4 regions of the Streptomyces sp. NBC_01707 genome follow, and region 4 is predicted to be linked to each of the others. Evidence: riboswitches for the same ligand, from Rfam matches in the RefSeq annotation. Region 4 holds a riboswitch; each other region holds the start of a gene.

What was found. Region 4 has a riboswitch for thiamine pyrophosphate ahead of OG963_RS09120 (cytosine permease). Riboswitches for the same ligand answer to the same signal wherever they lie in the genome.
Region 1: another riboswitch for thiamine pyrophosphate. It lies ahead of OG963_RS15220 (thiamine ABC transporter substrate binding subunit); the one in region 4 lies ahead of OG963_RS09120 (cytosine permease).
Region 2: another riboswitch for thiamine pyrophosphate. It lies ahead of thiC (phosphomethylpyrimidine synthase ThiC); the one in region 4 lies ahead of OG963_RS09120 (cytosine permease).
Region 3: another riboswitch for thiamine pyrophosphate. It lies ahead of thiO (glycine oxidase ThiO); the one in region 4 lies ahead of OG963_RS09120 (cytosine permease).

The regions. Positions count from the first base shown of each region.
Region 1 is NZ_CP109190.1:3,398,269-3,403,540, reverse strand. It holds gene OG963_RS15230 (DUF6233 domain-containing protein) at 1-181, opposite strand, end outside; gene rlmN (23S rRNA (adenine(2503)-C(2))-methyltransferase RlmN) at 412-1,518, shown strand; TPP riboswitch at 1,554-1,670, shown strand; gene OG963_RS15220 (thiamine ABC transporter substrate binding subunit) at 1,744-2,865, shown strand; gene OG963_RS15215 (ABC transporter permease) at 2,982-4,595, shown strand; gene OG963_RS15210 (ABC transporter ATP-binding protein) at 4,618-5,272, shown strand, end outside.
Region 2 is NZ_CP109190.1:5,241,901-5,247,172, reverse strand. It holds gene OG963_RS23585 (hypothetical protein) at 363-1,445, shown strand; gene thiC (phosphomethylpyrimidine synthase ThiC) at 1,456-3,264, opposite strand; TPP riboswitch at 3,257-3,390, opposite strand; gene OG963_RS23575 (YibE/F family protein) at 3,462-4,799, shown strand; gene OG963_RS23570 (SsgA family sporulation/cell division regulator) at 4,895-5,272, opposite strand, start outside.
Region 3 is NZ_CP109190.1:7,149,396-7,154,667, reverse strand. It holds gene OG963_RS32060 (Rv2175c family DNA-binding protein) at 1-296, opposite strand, end outside; gene OG963_RS32055 (NAD(P)/FAD-dependent oxidoreductase) at 401-1,591, opposite strand; gene OG963_RS32050 (hypothetical protein) at 1,689-2,030, opposite strand; TPP riboswitch at 2,082-2,193, shown strand; gene thiO (glycine oxidase ThiO) at 2,191-3,426, shown strand; gene thiS (sulfur carrier protein ThiS) at 3,423-3,641, shown strand; gene OG963_RS32035 (thiazole synthase) at 3,644-4,438, shown strand; gene pknB (Stk1 family PASTA domain-containing Ser/Thr kinase) at 4,593-5,272, shown strand, end outside.
Region 4 is NZ_CP109190.1:1,988,476-1,993,747, reverse strand. It holds gene thiE (thiamine phosphate synthase) at 1-697, opposite strand, end outside; gene thiM (hydroxyethylthiazole kinase) at 694-1,503, opposite strand; gene OG963_RS09120 (cytosine permease) at 1,561-2,967, opposite strand; TPP riboswitch at 2,959-3,053, opposite strand; gene OG963_RS09115 (hypothetical protein) at 3,174-4,112, opposite strand; gene OG963_RS09110 (GMC family oxidoreductase N-terminal domain-containing protein) at 4,125-5,272, opposite strand, start outside.

The sequences.
Region 1 (5,272 bases), 1.4 Mb from region 4:
CGGCGCGCTGCAGGGAGAGCTTCCAGTCGGGTGCCGGCGGCGGCAGGGTGCGTGCTGCCCGGGCGGCTGCGGCCTCGCGTTCTTCCAGTTCGGCGATGGTCCGATCGGTTCGGCCGAGCTGGTACGCCTGCCACTCGCGCACGATGCGCAGGCGATCCAGACGAGAGAGGTTTTCGGACACATATTCGATTCTAGGTCCCGGCGGGACGCCGTGCGCGCACCCTCTCTCTCGTGTAATCGGTCACTGTCCCTCGGAATCGCTGGGACGTCTCTGGGCCGTCTGTGGGCCGTCAAAGGGTCGCCGACGTCGACTAATGACGACCAACGACGACCGGTCGTCTATGCACCTCACCCGTCCTGACCTGGCAAAGGCCTCTGCCACCACGGCGTGTCTGCAACACTGGAGGAACCATGCCTAAGCCCGGAGAACTCACTTTCGTCGCGCCCCGCGGAGCCAAGAAGCCGCCGCGGCACCTCGCCGACCTCACGCCCGCCGAGCGCAAGGAAGCCGTCGCCGCGATCGGCGAGAAGCCCTTCCGCGCGCAGCAGCTGTCGCAGCACTACTTCGCGCGGTACGCGCACGACCCGGCGGAGTGGACCAACATCCCGGCCGGTTCGCGGGACAAGCTCGCCGAGGCGATGTTCCCCGACCTGATGTCCGTGGTCCGGCACATCAGCTGTGACGACGACACCACCCGTAAGACGCTGTGGAAGCTGCATGACGGGACGCTGGTCGAGTCCGTCCTCATGCGGTACCCGGAACGGGTGACGATGTGCATCTCGTCGCAGGCCGGGTGCGGGATGAACTGCCCGTTCTGCGCGACGGGGCAGGCCGGTCTGGACCGCAATCTGTCGACCGCGGAGATCGTCCACCAGATCGTGGACGGTATGCGGGCGCTGCGCGACGGAGAGGTGCCGGGCGGGCCTGCGCGGCTCTCCAACATCGTCTTCATGGGCATGGGCGAGCCCCTGGCCAACTACAAGCGGGTGGTCGGCGCGATCCGCCGGCTGACCGACCCCGAACCGGACGGCCTCGGCCTGTCGCAGCGCGGGATCACCGTCTCCACCGTGGGCCTGGTGCCGGCCATGCTGCGCTTCGCCGACGAGGGCTTCAAGTGCCGGCTCGCAGTTTCGCTGCATGCGCCGGACGACGAGCTGCGGGACACGCTCGTGCCGGTGAACACGCGCTGGAAGGTGCGCGAGGTGCTCGATGCGGCATGGGAGTACGCGGAGAAGTCCGGCCGCCGGATCTCCATCGAGTACGCGCTGATCCGCGACATCAACGACCAGGCCTGGCGTGGTGACCTGCTCGGCCGGCTCCTCAAGGGCAAGCGCGTGCATGTCAACCTGATTCCGTTGAACCCGACGCCCGGCTCGAAGTGGACGGCCTCGCGGCCCGAGGACGAGAAGGCCTTCGTCGAGGCGATCGCCGCCCACGGGGTGCCCGTGACGGTGCGGGACACCCGCGGCCAGGAGATCGACGGAGCGTGCGGGCAGCTGGCGGCATCCGAGCGCTGAAAGCGGCCCGTGTAATCTGGGCCGAAATCAATTTCATATTCCGACAGGGGAGCGCCACAGCGCTGAGAGTGCGGCACCGACGACAGGTTGGCCGCAGACCCTCTGAACCTCGCCCGGGTCATTCCGGGTAGGAAGTTCGGTCATCAACTCATGCTGTTGCGCCCTGCCCGCCTCCCGGCGGGCAGGGCCGCGTCTCTTCCTGGTCAAACCCAGGAGGAATCAACGATGAGCACCACCAGCACCACGCGCCGCACCAAGCAGCTTGCGGCGACGGCCGTCGCGGCCGCACTCGGCGTCACGGCACTCGCCGGCTGCGGCAGTTCCGACGGCTCGGCCTCCGGGTCGGGCGGCACGAAGGGCTCCGGGTCCAAGACCGTGACCCTGGTCAGCCACGACTCCTTCAACGCCTCCAAGGACGTACTGAAGGCGTTCACCGAGGAGACCGGCTACACCGTCAAGGTGCTCAAGAGCGGTGACGCCGGTGCCGCACTCAACCAGGAGATCCTGACCAAGGGCTCCCCGCGCGGTGACGTGTTCTTCGGCGTCGACAACACGCTGCTCTCCCGCGCCCTCGACAACGGTCTGTTCACGCCGTACGAAGCGAAGGGCAGCGACCGGGTCGCGGCCGACACCCAGCTGGACGCGACCAAGCACCGGGTCACGCCGATCGACACCGGCGACATCTGCATCAACTACGACAAGAAGTACTTCGCCGACAGGAAGCTCGCGCCGCCGACGACCTTCGACGACCTGGCGAAGCCCGCGTACAGGAACCTCCTCGTCACGGAGAACGCCGCGACCTCGTCGCCCGGGCTCGGCTTCCTGCTGGGCACCGTCGCGACCTACGGCGAGAGCGGCTACCAGGACTACTGGAAGAAGCTGAAGAGCAACGGCGTCAAGGTCGTGGACGGCTGGGAGCAGGCGTACAACGAGGAGTTCTCCGGCTCCGCGGGCGGCAAGAAGGCCAAGGCCGACCGGCCGCTCGTCGTGTCGTACGCCTCCAGCCCGCCGGCCGAGGTGCTGTACGCGAAGCCGCAGCCGACCGAGGCCCCGACGGGGGTCGCGACCGGCACCTGCTTCCGCCAGATCGAGTTCGCGGGGCTGCTGAACGGCGCGAGGAACGAGGCGGGGGGCAAGGCTCTGCTGGACTTCCTCATCAGCAAGAAGTTCCAGGAGGACATGCCGCTCAACATGTTCGTGAGTCCGGTCACCAAGGACGCGAAGCTGCCGGAGATCTTCACCGAGTTCGGCGCGACGGTCGACAAGCCGACCACCGTGGCCCCCGACACCATCGCCAAGAACCGTGAGCAGTGGGTCCAGTCGTGGTCCTCGCTCGTAGTGAAGTAGCGAAGGCGCCCGCACCCGGTCCGGGCGTGCGCGAGGAGGGTCCGCGCGCCCGGGCGGGGCGCGCGAGCGCAGCGCGCCCGAGGGCGTGGCGCGGGGGCGCGGTGCGGCTCGGACTGATGGCCGTGCCCGTCGCGTTCTTCGCGGTGTTCTTCGCCTACCCCGTCGTCGCGATCGTCGGCCGTGGGCTGAAGGCCGACGGTGTCTGGCAGTTCGGCCGGATCGGCGAGGTGCTGAGCCGGCCGGACATCCTCGACGTCCTGTGGTTCACCACCTGGCAGGCACTCGCCTCGACCGCGCTGACCCTGCTGATCGCGCTGCCCGGCGCCTATGTCTTCGCCCGCTTCGATTTTCCCGGCAAACAGCTGCTGCGGGCAGTCGTCACCGTGCCGTTCGTCCTGCCGACCGTCGTCGTCGGGACGGCCTTCCTGGCGCTGCTGGGGCGCGGCGGCTTCCTCGACGAACTGGCGGGCGTACGGCTCGACACCACCGTGTGGGCGATCCTGCTCGCCCATGTCTTCTTCAACTACGCCGTGGTCGTACGGACCGTCGGTGGGCTGTGGTCGCAGCTCGACCCACGGCAGGAGGAGGCCGCCCGGGTGCTGGGCGCCGGGCGGTTCGCGGCGTGGCGGCGGGTGACGCTGCCGGCCCTCGCGCCTGCGGTGGCCGCCGCGGCGCTGATGGTCTTCCTCTTCACGTTCACCTCCTTCGGGGTCGTGCAGATCCTCGGCGGTCCGGCGTACTCCACGCTGGAGGTGGAGATCTACCGGCAGACCGCCCAGCTGCTCGACCTCCCCACGGCCGCCGTGCTGACGATGGTGCAGTTCGCCGCAGTCGGCACGGTCCTGGCCGTACACGCCTGGACCGTGCGGCGCAGGGAGGCGGCGCTGAGGCTGGTCGATCCGGCGCAGACCGCCCGCAGGCCGCGCGGTGCCGGACAGCGGGCGCTGCTCGGCGGGGTCCTGCTGACCGTGCTGGTGCTGATCCTGCTACCGCTCGGTGTGCTGGTGGAGCGCTCGCTGGACGTGCCCGGCGGTCATGGCCTCGACTACTACCGCGCCCTGCGGTCCGTGGACGCGAGCGGCGGCACATTCCTGGTCGCGCCGCTCGAAGCGATCTGGAACTCGCTGCAGTACGCCTTGGTCGCGACCGCGATCGCGCTGGTCGTCGGCGGCCTCGCGGCGGCGGCGCTGACGAGGCGGGCCGGGCGGCTCGTGCGCGGCTTCGACGCGCTGCTGATGCTGCCGCTCGGGGTCTCCGCGGTCACCGTCGGCTTCGGCTTCCTGATCACGCTGGACAAGCCCCCACTGGATCTGCGGACCAGCTGGATCCTGGTGCCGCTGGCCCAGGCACTGGTCGGGGTGCCGTTCGTCGTACGCACGATGCTGCCTGTTCTACGGTCGGTGGACGGGCGGCTGCGCGAGGCGGCGACGGTGCTCGGTGCGTCACCGCTGCGGGCCTGGCGCGAGGTCGACCTGCCGCTGGTTCGGCGGGCGCTGCTGGTCGCGGCGGGCTTCGCGTTCGCCGTGTCGCTCGGCGAGTTCGGGGCGACGGTGTTCATCGCGCGGCCCGACAACCCGACGCTGCCCGTCGCCGTGGCCCGGCTTCTCGGGCGGTCCGGGGAGCTCAACTACGGCCAGGCGATGGCCCTCAGCACCGTTTTGATGCTGGTGTGCGCGGTGTCGCTGCTGCTGCTCGAACGTATCCGCCCGGACCGGTCCGGGGAGTTCTGAAGATGCTCGGGGTGTTCTGGACATGCTGACACTGGAAGCCGCCACCGTCCTCTTCGGGAAGCGGGCGGCGCTCGACGCGGTGGATCTGAAGGTCGCGGACCACGAGATCGTCTGTGTGCTGGGGCCGAGCGGCAGCGGCAAGTCGACACTGCTGCGGGTGGTCGCCGGACTGCACCCGCCGGACGACGGCAGGGTGCTCCTCGACGGCGTCGACCAGACCGGCGTACCGGTGCACCGGCGCGGTCTGGGGCTGATGTTCCAGGATCATCAGCTCTTTCCCCACCGGGACGTCGGCGCCAACGTCGCCTTCGGGCTGCGGATGCGCGGAGTGACCCGTGGCGACCAGGACCGCAGGGTCGCCGAACTCCTCGAACTGGTGGGCCTGCCCGGCAGCGAACGACGGGCTGTGGCCGCGCTGTCCGGCGGCGAGCAGCAGCGCGTCGCTCTCGCGCGGGCGCTCGCCCCGCGACCGAAGCTGCTGATGCTCGACGAACCGCTCGGCCAGCTCGACCGCAGCCTGCGTGAACGCCTCGTCGTCGAACTGCGCACGCTGTTCGCCCGGTTGGGTACGACGGTGCTGGCCGTCACCCATGACCAGGGCGAGGCGTTCGCCCTCGCGGACCGGGTCGTCGTCATGCGCGACGGACGCATCGCCCAGGTGGGCACCCCGCTGGAGG
Region 2 (5,272 bases), 3.3 Mb from region 4:
CCATGCCGGCCTCATCTCCGACTGCGAACCGCCGTGCTCACGCCGGACGTCCTGGGAATCTTCATCGAGCAGAAGGGCGGCATGCACCGGCCCCGAGCTGCGCGCGAGGTCGCAGCTCAGCACGCGGGGGCCTCTCCGGTCTCGAGCGCCTCCTCCGGTGGGGGCCGTACGAGCGTGGCGGCGTCGAGCGCGCAAAGTGACCCGTCTCGTGGTCCTGCGGCTCGGCCGGACTCCCGCTGAGCGCCGGAAGCGACAGCAACCGCACCGCGGGCCCTCCACCCGCCGCCTCCGCCCCCGGTGTGACGTCCTACGATGCGTCAGTCCTCCGGCGGATCCGGATCATCGTGCGGCAAGGGAAGTCCATGCGCCTGTCCAGATACGTCAAGAAGGCCGCCATGGGCGCGGCGGCGATACCCCTCCTCGCCGGGTGCGCGGGGGAACAGGGTACGGGCGGGGCCGTGGAGCGAGCCGCGGAGAGGCCTGCCTCCTGGACGGACCTGCCGGTGCGGACGGGCGCACGGGACGTCGTCCACACGGACGCCGACCACCGGTCGTACAAGGTCAGGATCACGGTCAAGAGCCTGGTCCGGGGCTCGGAGGAGGACATGCGGGGGGCGCGGGCGGACGAAGAGCTGAAAGGCATGGTCCCCCACTACCTCAGCTTCGAAGTCACCAACACCGGTCGGAAGAGGATCCCCGCTGCCTACATGGTGGACAGCAACTTCGCCCTGAACGGCACCGACTGGGCGCGCGGGGAGAAGGTCTACGTCAGCGGCGGCAGGCCAGGCGGGGTCGACCTGCCCTGCGCGGACACCGCGCCGAAGACGCTGGCACCCGGCGACTCGTACAACACCTGCGTGACCTACGCACTGCCCAAGGGCGTGGGCGTGCTGTCGCTGACGCACAACGCCGACGGCTACCTCGACGAGGGCGGCGCGGTCGCCACCTGGCGCGTCGAGGGCGGCCTCGAGGCGGCGTCCGCCGGGCTGGCGGAGCCGGGCGAAGTCGTCCGCGTCCGATGGGACGCCCGCGAGGACGGCGTACTCGAACTGCCCGCCACGCTGGTGTCCGTACGCCGGGGCAGCGCGACCGACCTCGCGGGCCTGGACCTCGGCCTCAACGGGAACGAGCGGCGCGGCATCCCGTACTACGTGTCGGTCACCTACACCAACCCCGGCCCGAAAGACCTCTACGCCGATCAGGCCAACCGCGTCCGCCTGCTCACCGAGGGCGGTCGGCAGATACAGGGAAAGACCCCCTTCGTCGTCGACACGAAAATCCCCGGCTGTCCTTCCGACTGGGTCGCGCGGACGATCCCGCCGGGCGACAGCGTGACGGAGTGCAGCATCCACCTGGTGACGGACGACGGCGACAAGCCGTTCGCGGTGGGTTTCGCGGAGGCGGGCCGGCCGGGGCTGGTGGCCTGGCGGGCCCCCCTCCGCTGAGGCGGCCGGGTCAGCCGGCCGACGTGCCGCCCGTCTCCGCGAGCGGCAGGTACACACGGTTGCCTGCCGCCGCGAACTCCTTCGACTTCTCCAGCATCCCTGCCTCGATCTCTTCAGCCGTCGAGCCGGTGTCACCGCCGAACTGCTCTGTGATGCTTCGACTGATCTTCATCGAGCAGAACTTGGGGCCGCACATCGAGCAGAAGTGCGCCGTTTTCGCCGGCTCGGCCGGCAGCGTCTCGTCGTGGAACTCCCGTGCCATGTCCGGGTCGAGAGCCAGGTTGAACTGGTCCTCCCACCGGAACTCGAAGCGCGCGTCCGACAGGGCGTCGTCCCAGTCCTGCGCACCCGGGTGTCCCTTGGCGAGGTCCGCCGCATGGGCCGCGATCTTGTAGGTGATCACCCCTGTCTTCACGTCGTCCCGGTTGGGCAGGCCCAGATGCTCCTTGGGCGTGACGTAGCAGAGCATCGCCGTCCCCCACCAGGCGATCATCGCGGCGCCGATGCCCGAGGTGATGTGGTCGTACGCCGGGGCCACATCGGTGGTCAGCGGGCCGAGCGTGTAGAACGGCGCCTCCTCGCAGATCTCCTGCTGGAGGTCGATGTTCTCCTTGATCTTGTGCATCGGGACATGGCCCGGGCCCTCGATCATCGTCTGGACGCCGAACCGCTTCGCGATCGTGTTGAGTTCACCGAGGGTGCGCAGTTCGGCGAACTGCGCCTCGTCGTTGGCATCGGCGATCGAGCCGGGGCGCAGCCCGTCGCCCAGCGAGTACGTCACGTCGTACGTCGCGAGGATCTCGCAGAGCTCCTCGAAGTTCTCGTACAGGAACGACTCCTTGTGGTGCGCCAGGCACCAGGCCGCCATGATCGAGCCGCCGCGGGAGACGATGCCGGTCTTGCGGCGCGCGGTGAGCGGGACGTACGGGAGGCGCACGCCGGCATGGACCGTCATGTAGTCGACGCCCTGTTCGGCCTGCTCGATGACGGTGTCCTTGTAGATCTCCCAGGTCAGTTCCTCCGCCCTGCCATCGACCTTCTCGAGGGCCTGGTAGAGCGGAACGGTGCCGATGGGCACCGGGGAGTTACGCAGAACCCACTCACGGGTGGTGTGGATGTTGCGGCCGGTGGAGAGATCCATGACCGTGTCGGCGCCCCACCGCGTCGCCCACGTCATCTTCTCGACCTCCTCCTCGATGGAGGAGGTGACCGCCGAGTTGCCGATGTTGGCGTTGACCTTCACCAGGAACCGCTTACCGATGATCATCGGCTCGATCTCCGGGTGGTTGACGTTGGCCGGCAGCACCGCGCGGCCCGCGGCGATCTCCTCGCGTACGACCTCGGGTTCGACGTTCTCCCGGATCGCCACGTACTCCATCTCCGGGGTGATCTCGCCCCGGCGGGCGTACGCGAGCTGGGTCACCGGCTGCCCGTCACGGCTGCGGCGTGGTTGCCGTGGGCGACCGGGGAAGACCGCGTCGAGGTTGCGCAGTCCACCGCGCGGCGAGGTGTGCTTGAGCCCGTCGTCCTCGGGGCGGACCGGGCGGCCCACGTACTCCTCGGTGTCGCCGCGGGCGACGATCCAGTTCTCCCGCAGCGGTGCGAGGCCGCGGCGGACGTCCGTGTCGGTGGTGGGATCGGTGTACGGCCCCGACGTGTCGTACAGCGTCACGGCGTTGCCGTTGGTGAGGTGCACCTGCCGGACCGGCACCCGGATGTCCGGGCGCGAGCCCTGGACGTATCCCTTGTGCCAGCCGATGGACTGCCCGGCCTCGTCGCTCTGGTTCGAGGCAGGCGTGCGTGTGTCCGATGTGGTCATGAGACCTACTCCCTACGCCGGCATTACCCGGTAACAGGTTCAGCGGTCGGCGCAGCCTGTCCCGTACGGATGTACGGATATCAGCGCCCTCTCAGCCCGGTGCTCCGAGCTCCCGCGTGTACAAAGGTGACATCAAGCTAGCGCCCTTCGAGGCGTACTGAACAGTGGGCCCCTTCGCTTCTTGCGATGATCCCCCGGTGACGTCCCCTCGAAATGACTCCGGATCGCAGGACCACCAGCATGGTCACTCGCACAGCCACGGGCCTGCCGCACCGGTCTCGAAACACCTGCGCAAGGTCATCGCGGCCGTTCTGATCCCGTTCACCACCGCCGTGGTGGTCGGTCTGGTGGTGCTCTGGCCGGGCGGCGCGCCCGCACACGAGCGCACCGGCGTCGGCTTCGACCGGCAGACCCAGCAGGCCACGGTGGCGAACGTGGAAAAGGTCGACTGCAAGGACGTGAACGCCGCGCAGGCCCCGGCCACCGGCAGCACCACCACGCCGTCGGGGAACGCCACTCCCGGCCGGCAGCCGGGGCTGTGCGAAAAGGCCACGATCCAGGTGACGACCGGCCACGACAAGGGAAGGACCTTCGTCGAGATCGTCCAGCCCGACGCGCCACGGCAGTTGCACGAGGGACAGGGCGTGATCGTCGCGTACGCCCCCGACGCGCCCCATGACCTTCAGTACTCCGTGACGGATGTGGACCGGAAGTTCCCGATGGCTGTGCTGGCCGGAATCTTCGCTCTCGCAGTGGTCGTGGTGGGCAGGCTGCGCGGGGTGATGGCGCTGATCGCGCTCGCCGTGTCGTTCGCCGTGCTGACCCTGTTCGTCCTCCCCGCGATCCTGCAGGGTTCGAATCCGCTGCTGGTCGCGGTCGTCGGGGCCAGCGCGATCATGCTGATCGCGCTCTACATGTGCCATGGGCCGACCGCCCGCACCTCGGTCGCGGTCATCGGCACGCTGATCTCGCTGCTGCTGATCGGGCTGCTCGGGTCGCTCTTCATCGGCTGGGCAAGCCTGACCGGCAACACCGACGACAGCACCGGCCTCATCCACGGCCTGTACCCCCACATCGACATGAGCGGCCTGCTGCTGGCCGGTGTCATCATCGGCTCGCTCGGCGTGCTGGACGATGTGACGGTCACCCAGACATCGGCGGTCTGGGAGCTGCACCAGGCGGACCCGACGATGGGCGCACGCAAGCTGTACCGGGCAGGTATCAGGATCGGTCGCGACCACATCGCCTCAGTGGTCAACACGCTGGTGCTCGCCTACGCCGGCGCCGCGCTTCCCCTGCTGCTGCTGTTCTCGATCGCGCAGAGCAGTGTGGGCACGGTGGCCAACAGCGAACTCGTGGCGGAGGAGATCGTACGAACGCTGGTCGGGTCGATCGGACTGGTCGCCTCGGTGCCGGTGACGACGGTGCTGGCGGCGCTGGTCGTCTCCGCGGACCGCACAGGGCTCGGCGCGGAAGCCGGAGCTTCGGCACCCGCACGGAACGGAAAGGGCCGACGTCGCAGGACGAGGCATTGACGCTCGATGCAGTGGCCGTCCGGGGCGCGGAGCACATATCACCCGTTCGGCAGACCCGTGTTCGACCGGTGCGCCGACCATCGGCGCAAACCTTCTCAGCCGGCGTTCTGTTCCTTGGCCAGGATCCGGCCCAGCGCCTCCTCGAGGTTTCCCTCGAAGTCACTCAGCGTGCACTCCTGGCCGAGGGGTACGAGCTTGTCCGTCCGGTCGAGAAACGCGACGAGTGGGGCTGTGCCGGCCCTGAAGAGAGCGCGGTCCGCGCCGACCTGAAGCCGGATGTGTACGTCGGACAGCCCCTCGGGCTCCGTGGGACTGATGTGCACATCACCGTCACCGCTGGGGCTGTTGAGGCCGTCCAACAGGAGCTCACGACCGAAAGCCCAGGTGACGGGGGCGTCACCGGGCAGATGGAAGGTCATCCGGATCGCATACGGATCGCATACCTCGTACCGGAGCTCCACCGGGATACGGAA
Region 3 (5,272 bases), 5.2 Mb from region 4:
GTACCCGGCAGGGTCGGGTCGGGGGTGAAGAGCCACTCCAGCATCTCTTCGTCGGTGTAGCCGTCGTCCCTCAGGAGGGTCAGGGTGCCGGAGAGGCCCTTGACCACCTTGTTGCCGTCGATGAAGGCAGCAGGCACCTGGAGCGTCCGGTTCTCACCACGTCGTACGGCGATGAGCTGGCCCTCCTTGACCAGCTGCCGCACGCGCGTCACCTCGACATCGAGCATTTCGGCGATGTCGGGAAGGTGGAGCCAGGCGGGGACGAGAGCATCAATCTTTGCGTCAATCTCGGTCACGGGGACAAGCGTGCCATCCCGGACCGACAGTCGGTACCCGGACCCGACCGGACGGGGGGCGACCCAGTGCCCGCAAGGGCTCCGGAGCCCCTCCGGGCGTGCCGCTACGGGGCGTCGGCCCTGGCCGACTTCAGCGGTACGGCGGGGTCGGCCGCCCGCACCGGATCCAGCCGTGCCCCCGCCTCGATGAGTTTGCGCCCCTGGGCCAGGTCGCGCGGCCGGCCGACGGCCAGCACGGCGACCAGTGCGCCGTCCCGCAGCCAGCACACGGACCAGGCGGGATCGGCCGGGTCACCGCGCCAGAGCAGGGTGTCCGCACCCCCGTGATGGCCCGCGTACTGGACGAACCGGTCGAACTGCTCGGACCAGAAGTACGGCACGGGGTCGTATTCCAGGAGCTGCGACGCCCCGTCCGCACCGGCACCGATGATGTTGGCGGCGGCGGTCCGCGGCCCCTGGAGGGCGTTGTCCCAGTGGTGGACGAGGAGCCGCGTGCCGTACCGCGCGGAGGGGAAGGACGCGCAGTCCCCGACCGCGTACACATCGGGCAGCGAGGTGCGCAGCGCGGCGTCGGCGGTCACCGATCCGTCCGGACCGAGGGCGATGCCGGAGCCGGCCAGCCAGCCGGTGGCGGGCCGGGCGCCGATGCCGACGACCACCGCTCCGGCGGCAATCGTGCGGCCGTCCGCGAGGACCACGCTGCCGGGCTCGATCCGGGCCACCGGGGCGCCGGTGAGGAGTTCGGCACCGCTCTGCGCGTACCAGCGGGCCATCGGGGCGGCGACCTCGGCGGGCAGGACGCCCGCGAGCGGCCGGTCGGCGGCCTCGACGACGGTGACCTCGCAGCCCGCGGCGCGGGCTGCGGTGGCGAATTCGGCGCCGATCCAGCCTGCGCCGACGACCACGACGGTGTGCTGCTCGTCGAGGACCGGTCGCAACCGTGCGGCGTCGTCGAGGGTGCGCAGCAGATGGACGCCGGGCACCCCCTCGGAGCCGGGCAGCACCACCGGTTCGGCGCCGGAGGCGATGACCAGGACGTCGTACGGGACGGGGCCTGCCAGGGTGTCCAGTTCGTGCGCGTCGGCCCGTACGCCGGTCACGTCACGGCCCAACTGCAGCTCGATGTCCAGCTCTTCGAAGTCGATGTCGAAGGCGGAGCCTTCGGCGGTGCCGAGCAGCACCGCCTTGGACAGCGGGGGCCGGTCGTACGGCTGGTGGGGTTCGGCACCGATCAGGGCGACCGGGCCGGTGAAGCCCTGTTCCCGCAGGGCCACCGCGGTCTGCACGCCTGCCATGCCCGCACCGACGATGACGACGCGGCGCTCTGTCCGCCGGCCCGACTGCTCTGTCTGCTGCTCGCTCACCTGTCCACCTTAAGCATCTGACCAACCGTCAGGTTGTGAGTTCCTCGACCACGCTCGTCCCGCTGCCCTCCTGCGACTCCCATTCCCAGCGCTCCTCCAGTCGCACCCGGCCGTCCGTGAGGTCGACGACGGTGGAGGCGCAATGTCCGGAGGAGGTCGTTCCGTCCTGCTTCAACTGGATGTAGCGGAAGTCGAGTCGATCGCCGGTTCGGGTACCGACGAGATGGCCCCGGACCACGTCCCCGCCCGCGTAATCGGCCCAGATCACACCCTGCCGCTCGTGGTACGTGAAGCGGGTCCGGGTGCCGACCTGACCCGGCGCCTGGTCGGCGACCGGCGAGAGGACAAGTCCGTCGAGCGAACGGGCCACGGTGGCTGCTCCCTTACTGGGGCCGGGTGACGGGGTTTAGGGTGGCCAACGTAAGACACTCGCGGGAGCCCGGACGCACCGGGCTGAGAGGGAGGCTGGCGGCCTCCGACCGTACGAACCTGATCCGGGTCATGCCGGCGAAGGGAGGGGCTGGACGCCCATGCGATCCTCCGGGAGCACATCAGCAGACGGATCCGACGTATCCGGATCCGACGTCCTCGTCATCGGGGGCGGGATCATCGGTCTGGTGACCGCGTGGCGGGCGGCGCAGCGCGGACTGCGCACCGCGGTCGTCGACCCCGAGCCGGGCGGCGGTGCCGCCCGGGTCGCGGCCGGAATGCTCGCCGCCGTCACCGAACTCCACTACGGCGAGCAGATGCTGCTCGGTCTCAATGTCGCCTCCGCCGCGCGGTACCCGGCCTTCGCGGCCGAGCTGGAGGCGGCGAGCGGCCAGGACATCGCCTTCCGGGCCTGCGGCACCCTCGCGGTCGCCCTGGACTCCGACGACCGCGCCCATCTACGGGAACTGCACGCGCTCCAGCACCGTTCGGGGCTCCAGTCGGAGTGGCTCACCGGCCGCGAGTGCCGCCGCCTGGAGCCGATGCTGGCGCCGGGTGTGCGCGGCGGTCTGCGGGTCGACGGCGACCACCAGGTCGACCCCCGCCGGCTGGCCGCCGCCCTGCTGACGGCCTGTGAACGGGCCGGGGTGGTCTTCCACCGCGACCGGGCGGAACGCCTGGTGGTGGTACGGGACCGGGCCGCCGGAGCCGTACTGGCAGCCGGCACGGAACTCGCAGCCGACCAGATCGTGCTCGCCGCGGGCAGCCTCAGCGGGCGGCTCGCGGGGCTGCCGGCCGAGGTCGTGCCGCCCGTCCGGCCGGTGAAGGGGCAGGTGTTGCGACTGACCGTGCCCGCCGCGTACGCGCCGTTCCTCACCCGGACCGTACGGGCCGTGGTCCGCGGCAGCCATGTCTATCTCGTCCCGCGCGAGAACGGCGAGCTGGTCGTCGGCGCCACCAGCGAGGAGATGGGCTGGGACACCACGGTCACGGCGGGCGGGGTGTACGAGCTGCTGCGCGACGCCCATGAGCTGGTGCCCGGCATCACCGAACTGCCGCTCACCGAGACCCGGGCCGGCCTGCGCCCGGCCTCCCCCGACAACGCCCCGCTGCTGGGCCCCACCGCCCTGCCCGGCCTGCACCTCGCCACCGGCCACCACCGCAACGGGGTACTGCTCACCCCCGTCACCGGTGACGCCATGGCCGAGCTGCTGACCACCGGCGAACTGCCCACCGTGGCCCGCCCCTTCGCCCCCGGGCGGTTCGCGCCCGCCGCCGTACCGCCGCCCGCCGCACCCCCCGCGACCCCCTCCGCACGTCAGGAGCAGCCCGCATGACCGACTCCGTCGCGCTCTCCGTGTCCGTGAACGGTGATCCCCGCTCGATCGCCGCCGGCACCACCCTGGAAGCCCTTGTCGCCACCCTCACCGCGGCGTCCTCCGGCGTCGCGGCCGCCGTCAACGAGAGCGTCGTCCCGCGCAGCCGGTGGTCCACCGCGGCGCTCGCCGACGGCGACCGGATCGAGGTCCTCACCGCGGTCCAGGGAGGCTGACCATGTCCGACGATCTCTTCGTCCTCGGCGACACGACGTTCGGCTCCCGGCTGATCATGGGCACGGGCGGGGCGCCCAGCCTCGACGTGCTGGAACGCTCGCTGTCCGCGTCCGGCACCGAGCTGACCACCGTCGCGATGCGCCGCCTCGACCCGACCGTGCAGGGTTCGGTGCTCTCCGTGCTGGAACGGCTGTCGATCCGCGTCCTGCCGAACACGGCGGGCTGCTTCACCGCAGGCGAGGCCGTACTGACCGCGCGGCTGGCCCGCGAGGCGCTGGGCACCGACTGGATCAAGCTGGAGGTGGTGGCCGACGAGCGGACCCTGCTGCCCGACCCGATCGAGCTGCTGGACGCCGCGGAGACGCTGGTGGACGACGGTTTCACCGTCCTCCCGTACACGAATGACGACCCGGTGCTGGCCCGGAGGCTGGAGGACGTGGGATGTGCGGCGATCATGCCGCTCGGCTCCCCGATCGGCTCCGGCCTCGGCATCCGCAACCCGCACAACTTCCAGCTGATCGTCGAGCACGCCCGGGTCCCGGTGATTCTCGACGCCGGCGCCGGGACCGCGTCGGACGCGGCGCTCGCGATGGAGCTGGGGTGCGCGGCGGTGATGCTGGCGTCGGCGGTGACCCGGGCGCAGGAACCCGAGCTGATGGCGGCGGCGATGCGGCACGCGGTGGACGGCGGGCGGCTGGCGTACCGCGCGGGCCGGATCCCCAGGCGCCACTTCGCCGAGGCGTCGTCACCGATGGAGGGGCGGGCTGCGCTGGACCCGGAGCGGCCCGCGTTCTGAGGACCCTTACGCACGCGGGGCAACCGTACGCACGCAGGGCACATGGCACCGCAGGTGTGTGACGCGCATGTCCCTGTCACGGCTCGGCTGCAGTACGGCCCCGGGATCGCCCGGCCCGTCAGCCACCTCCTCGGCGGCTCGTAGACTCGCTCGTGTGGATACGACCCTCCAGGACCCTTCCCCGGCGTTCGGCCAGGGAGACCCCATCGTCGGGCAGGTGCTCGACGGCCGCTACCGCGTCGATGCCCGCATCGCCGTGGGCGGGATGGCCACGGTCTACCGGGCCATGGACACCCGGCTCGACCGGGTGCTCGCCCTCAAGGTGATGCACCCGGCCCTCGCGGCCGACGCCTCGTTCGTCGAGCGTTTCATCCGCGAGGCCAAGTCCGTGGCCCGGCTCGCGCACCCCAATGTGGTCGCCGTCTTCGACCAGGGTGCCCAGGGGGCGTACGTCTACCTGGCCATGGAGTACGTGGCGGGCTGCACGCTGCGCGACGTGCTGCGTGAGCGCGGCGCCCTGCAGCCGAGAGCCGCGCTGGACATCCTGGAGCCGGTCCTCGCGGCGCTCGGCGCCGCACACCGGGCAGGCTTCGTGCACCGCGACATGAAGCCGGAGAACGTCCTCATAGGGGACGACGGCCGGGTGAAGGTCGCGGACTTCGGTCTCGTACGGGCCGTGGGTGCCGACACCAACACCACCGGAACGGTCCTCGGTACCGTCTCCTATCTCGCCCCCGAGCAGATCGAGCACGGTACGGCGGACACCCGCACCGATGTGTACGCCTGCGGGGTCGTGCTGTACGAGATGCTGACGGGCGCCAAGCCACACACCGG
Region 4 (5,272 bases):
CAGCACGCGCGCGGCGCGGTCGTGCGAGGTTCTCCGGCCGGGCACGGGGCCATGCCCGGGCGTACGCGCGTGCCGACGCACGAGGGTCCACGGCGGCGCAGATGCCGGAGACGGCGGCGGCTCCCACCGCCCCGGCGTCTCGCAGGCGCGGCAGGTCGGCCGGGGTGATGCCGCCGATGGCCACGGCGGGCAGATCGCTGAGCCGGGCGAGGCGGGCGAAGCCGGCATGGCCGAGCGGGGCCGGGGCGTCCGCCTTGGTCCTGGTCGCGTGCAACGCGCCGATGCCGACGTGGTGGACGCGCGCCGGATCCTCGGCGGCGGCCCGCAGTTGCTCGGGGGTGGCTGCACTCAGGCCCAGAACCGCGTCCTCCCCGATCAGTTCGCGTACGGCCGCCGGCGGCAGATCCGACTGGCCGACGTGAACACCTGTCACGCGGGCGCCGGCGGCTCGGGCCGCCAGGAACACGTCCACCCGGTCGTTGACGATCAGCGTCACTCGTTCGGGAAGGACGGCGGCCACCTCCAGAACCGTGTGCAGGAACTCCCTCCCGGTGGCGTGCTTCTCCCGGATCTGCACGGCGGTCACGCCCCCGGCCACTGCCAGGGCGACGGTCTCGGCCACGCTCCGGCCGCGGGCCGCGCACTGGGCCGTGTCCGTCACCAGGTAGACCGACAGATCCACCGGTGCCGCGGTCACGAGAGGGCCGCCCGCTCGCCGAGGTCCGCTTCCTGCAGTGCGGCGAGCGCGTCCAGGAAGGCGACGGCGAAGCTGCCGGGCCCGGAGGACTCCTTCGCGGCCAGTTCGGCGGCGACCGTGTACGTGGTGACGGCGGCCACGACCGCGGCGAAGCGGTCCTCGTCGACCGCCGCGAAGGCGGCCATCACCGCACCCAGTGCGCAGCCGCCACCTGTCACCCGGGTCAACAGGGCGTCACCGTTGGCGATCCGGGCGCTGCGCACCCCGTCGGTGACGAAGTCGACAGGCCCGGAGACGGCGACCACACAGCCTGCTGCACGCGCCAGCTCGCGGGCCGAATCCTCGGCGGCCCCGACGCCGTCGGAGGAGTCCACGCCGCGGCCGCCGTCGCCCGCGCCCGCGAGCGCGATGATCTCGGACGCGTTGCCCCGGATCACAGTCGGTCGCAGCCGCAGGAGTTCTCGCGCCAGAGCGGTGCGCACCGGCAGCGCGCCGACCGCCACCGGGTCGAGGACCCACGGGGTGCCGGCCGAACCCGCCGCCCGCGCGGCCTCGACCATGGCGGAGCGCTGCTCCGCGTGCGGGGTACCGAGATTGATCAGGACCCCGGAGGCGACCCGGGCGAACGGGCCGGCCTCCTCCGGAATGTCGACCATGGCCGGCGAGGCGCCGAGCGCCAGCAGGACGTTGGCGGTGAAGCCCGTGACCACCGAGTTGGTCAGGCACTGGACCAGAGGGGAGTCCGCCCGCACGCGTGCGAGGGCCTGCGGGACGAAAGCGGTGTGATCGGTGGATGTAACGGGCATGGGATTTCGCTCCGTGGGGGAGGGGATGTCGTTCGGGGTCCGTCGGCCGGCGGCAGGTCAGTCCTGCGGGCGACGGCGTAGCCGCAGCGGCGCGTAGACGGTGAGAGCCACGAGGAACGCCACGTAGTACGAGAGGTCGGCGCTGTGCAGGGCGGCGGCCACCGGTCCCACGTACAGACTGGTGTCCATGAACGGCACCGCCGCGGCGAAGGCGACGGCGAACGCCAGCAACGGGGGCCACCCGGAGTTCGGCCGAGCGGTCTCGGCGGCGAGATCGATCGCCGCACCGTCCCGTGTCCGGGCCCGTGCGATCCAGTCGACGATGACGATCGCCACGAATCCGGGGATCCAGTAGCCGACGAACAGCAGCACGTTCTGGAAGCGGGCAGTGGTGTCGGCAGCGTGCATCCACAGCACCAGAGGGAAGCCGAGCGCGGCGGCGAGGGCGGCGGCCGCCGGGCGGGGAATGCGCACGCCGACGGTCTGCAGGGCCAAGGAACCGCTGTAGTCGTTCATGGCGTTGCTGCAGAGGGCGGCCAGCGCCACGGCGAGCAGTCCGAACGCGCCCAGCACCCCACCGCCCAGCAGCTTGTCCACCCCTGCGGCGGTCTGGTCGGTCAGTACGGACGCGCCCAGCAACCCGAGGGCCTGGACGGCCACGAAGGACACCACCAGGCCGAGCAGCGTGAACCAGAACATGCGCGGGCGCGAGGTGGTGCGTGGCAGATAGCGGCTGAAGTCGCTGGCGTACGGGGCCCAGGACAGGGCCAGACTCAGCGCGATGGTGCTGGTCAGGACGAACGCGCCGGCCCGGTCGGCGCCGTGGGCGGTGCCGGCTCCGACCGGATGGACACCGTCGAGCAGCCGCCAGGCGATCAGGGCGAACGCGCCGGCGAGTACGAAGGTCATGACGATCTGGAGCCGGTGGATGGCCTCGTAGCCCAGCACGCCGAGGGCGCCCTGGGCCAACATCATGGCCAGCACGCCGAGCCAGAACGGCCAGCCGCAGAGCCGCGCGAGCGCGTCCCCGCCGAACAGCCCGATCAGCGCGTCCCAGGCGACCGAGGACAGCCACTGCAGGATGCCGGGCACCGTCACGGCCCGGCCGAAGGCGAGCCGGGCCAGCGGCAGCTGTCCGGCACCGGTCTGGCTCCCCCAGGTCCCCAGGTAGGCGGTGGGCACCGCGCCGAGCACCGTGCCCAGCACGACGGCGGCGAGCGCGGTGGCGAAGTCCAGGCCGAGGGCGATGCCGACGGTGCCGGTGAATACACCGGTCATGGTCAGATTGGGAGCGAACCACACGCTGAACAGGCGCCCGGGACCGCCGTAGCGATTGCTCTCGGGGACCGGCTCGATGCCGTGCGTCTCGACCCGGAGGTCGCCGGCCGCCACCGGCATCCGTCCGTCGAAGACGGTCTGCCGGCCGTCGGCGGGCAGCCCGCCGGAAACATGCGTCAAAGGCATGAAAGACATCCCTCCGCCAGTGCGAACTGGTTCAGGTTCGACGGGTGTGATCTCAGCCCTCGGGTAGGGCACCCCGTGTCCGGTACGACGGTCAGACTAACCCGGTCCCTGCGAACACCTGTACCGAGGTCTGCGTGGCAGACGACTCGGTGGGTTCCTCCGGGGCGTGGATACGCGGTCCGCGTCACGAGGGCGGCGCACCGTTCTCACGGCCGGGTCCCCACCTCCGCGTGACCGGTGCGATCCAGATGCCAGCGGTGTTCCACCTCGAAGCGGCGCAGCCCGGTGCGGCGTTCGACGACCACGTCGACGGTCGCACGTTCGGTGTTGGTGCATGTGGCGGTCGCTCCGTCGGGGTCGGTGTAGGAGAGCGAGACACAGTCGACCGGGTCCTGGGTCACATCGATCCGTACCCTGCGCCGCGCGCCGCCGCCTGCGACCGACCAGTCCGGCAGCCCGATCCGTGCGCGCAGCAGTGGCGCGGTCAGCAACGGGTCGCGCGGCCAGTCGGTGCCACCGATCCGCAGCTGAAGCATGGGCAGCGGTGGCAGCCACCGCATCGTGGGACGGCGGGCGACGGCGGCCACCACTTCCAGTACGTCCCCGCCACCGAGGCCCGCATGGAGCCACGCCCATCGCTGGGCATTGCCGTGACCGGCGATCCGGGCGACGCCTCCCACGGCGTCGGAGAGGGTGAACCGTCTTTCCCCGAAGACGAGTTCCCCCTCGAAAACGGCGTCGGGGGCAGGCACGATCTGGGCGGCGGGGAGCAGTTCACGCTGCCAGGACCAGCGCGGAAAGGTGTAGAGGGGCTCTCCGCCCCCGGTGACCGTCAGACGCCAGGTGATCGCGCCCGCGGTGCCCTCCAGCAGGCTGGGCGTTGCCCGCACCCCCGGCACCTCGAAGTACGCCTCGCCCTGGGGCGGCGGAGCGTCCCGGCCCCCGAACCGCTCGGTGACCGGCGGTCCGTCCGGCGGGAAGACGGATATCCAGCCGTGTGCCCGGACCGGGCCGTCGTGCTGGGGTGCCACCACTTCGTGGTGGATCCACACGCCGGTCCCGGTACGCGGATCGGTCAACGTCGCGTACCAGACTTCGAGCCGCCCTGGACGACCGGTCATCCGCGGCGGGTAGAGCGAGTTCACGAGGGATTCCTTTCACCGGGGCACCGGGGCCCCGTACCGTGCGCGCACGCCTTCCTCGGCGGTGCTCTCCACGATGCCGGGACACGCCCGTTCGGCCAGCGCCGCGATCGTCAGTGAGGGGTTCACGCAGAGCGAGGTCGGTACCGCCGAACCGTCGGTGACGAACAGACCCGGGTGGCCTCGTAGTTCGCCGCGTTCGTCGAGCGCCGAGGTGGCGGGGTCGTCACCCATCCGGCAGGAGGCGAGAGGGTGTGCGCTCACGGACCCGGCGGCGTTCTCGCTCCAGGGCCGCACCCGCGCAAGACCGTCGCGTTCCAGCACCGCGCGGGCCTCGGCGTCCGCGGCGGCCCAGCCGCGCAGGGTGTTCGCCGTCGGCCGGTACGAGAGCGTGGACAGGCAGAGCGATGTGGCCACGCGCGTCGAGCTACCGGTGGGTGGCGGCGGGCCGAAGACGCCCTCGTTGTCGTCCTCGGTCATGGCGAGCACGGAGAGCCACGACGGCCAGCGTGCCCGCAGCTCCTTCTTGCGGACGCCGAACCAGCTCGTCGCCGGGGCGTCAGTGGCCTGGGCCAGCAGGTCGGTGATGCCGGGGAAGTAGATCTGCTGAAGGGAGAAACGGGTGAACTCCGCCGTTGCCGGGTCGAGCCGGTCGTACGACATGGAACCAATGGGCTTCCCGATGGGGAAGCCCTGGTACGGGATGCCCGGTGCGCGCTCGAGACCGAGCAGGTCGCGCACCTTGCCTTCGTCGACGTCGGCGATGGACACGCGGTCGCCGTTGCCCGAGAAGTAGCGCCCGACGGCCTGCGGGACGCCGCCGAGCAGAGGAGCCGAGCGCTGCAGCAGCACGGGGGTGGCCAGAGCGCCCGCGGCCAGCACCACGGTCTTGGCCTCGATCGCCCCTGCACCGACCGGCAGCCGGTAGTCGCCGGCGTCGAGCCGCGTGTACGAGACGCGGTAGCGGTAACCGGGTGTGGTGGCAGGCGCGATCGTCTGCACCTCGTGGAGTGGGCGGATCTCGGCGCCGTGCGCGGTCGCGGCGGGGAGGTAGTTCAGCAGCATGGAGCGCTTGGCGTCGAAGTGGCAGCCGTTCAGCATCCAGTTGCAGTTGGTGCAGCGGGCCAGGTCGACGGCGACGGGCACAGGGTTGCAGGTGCGGC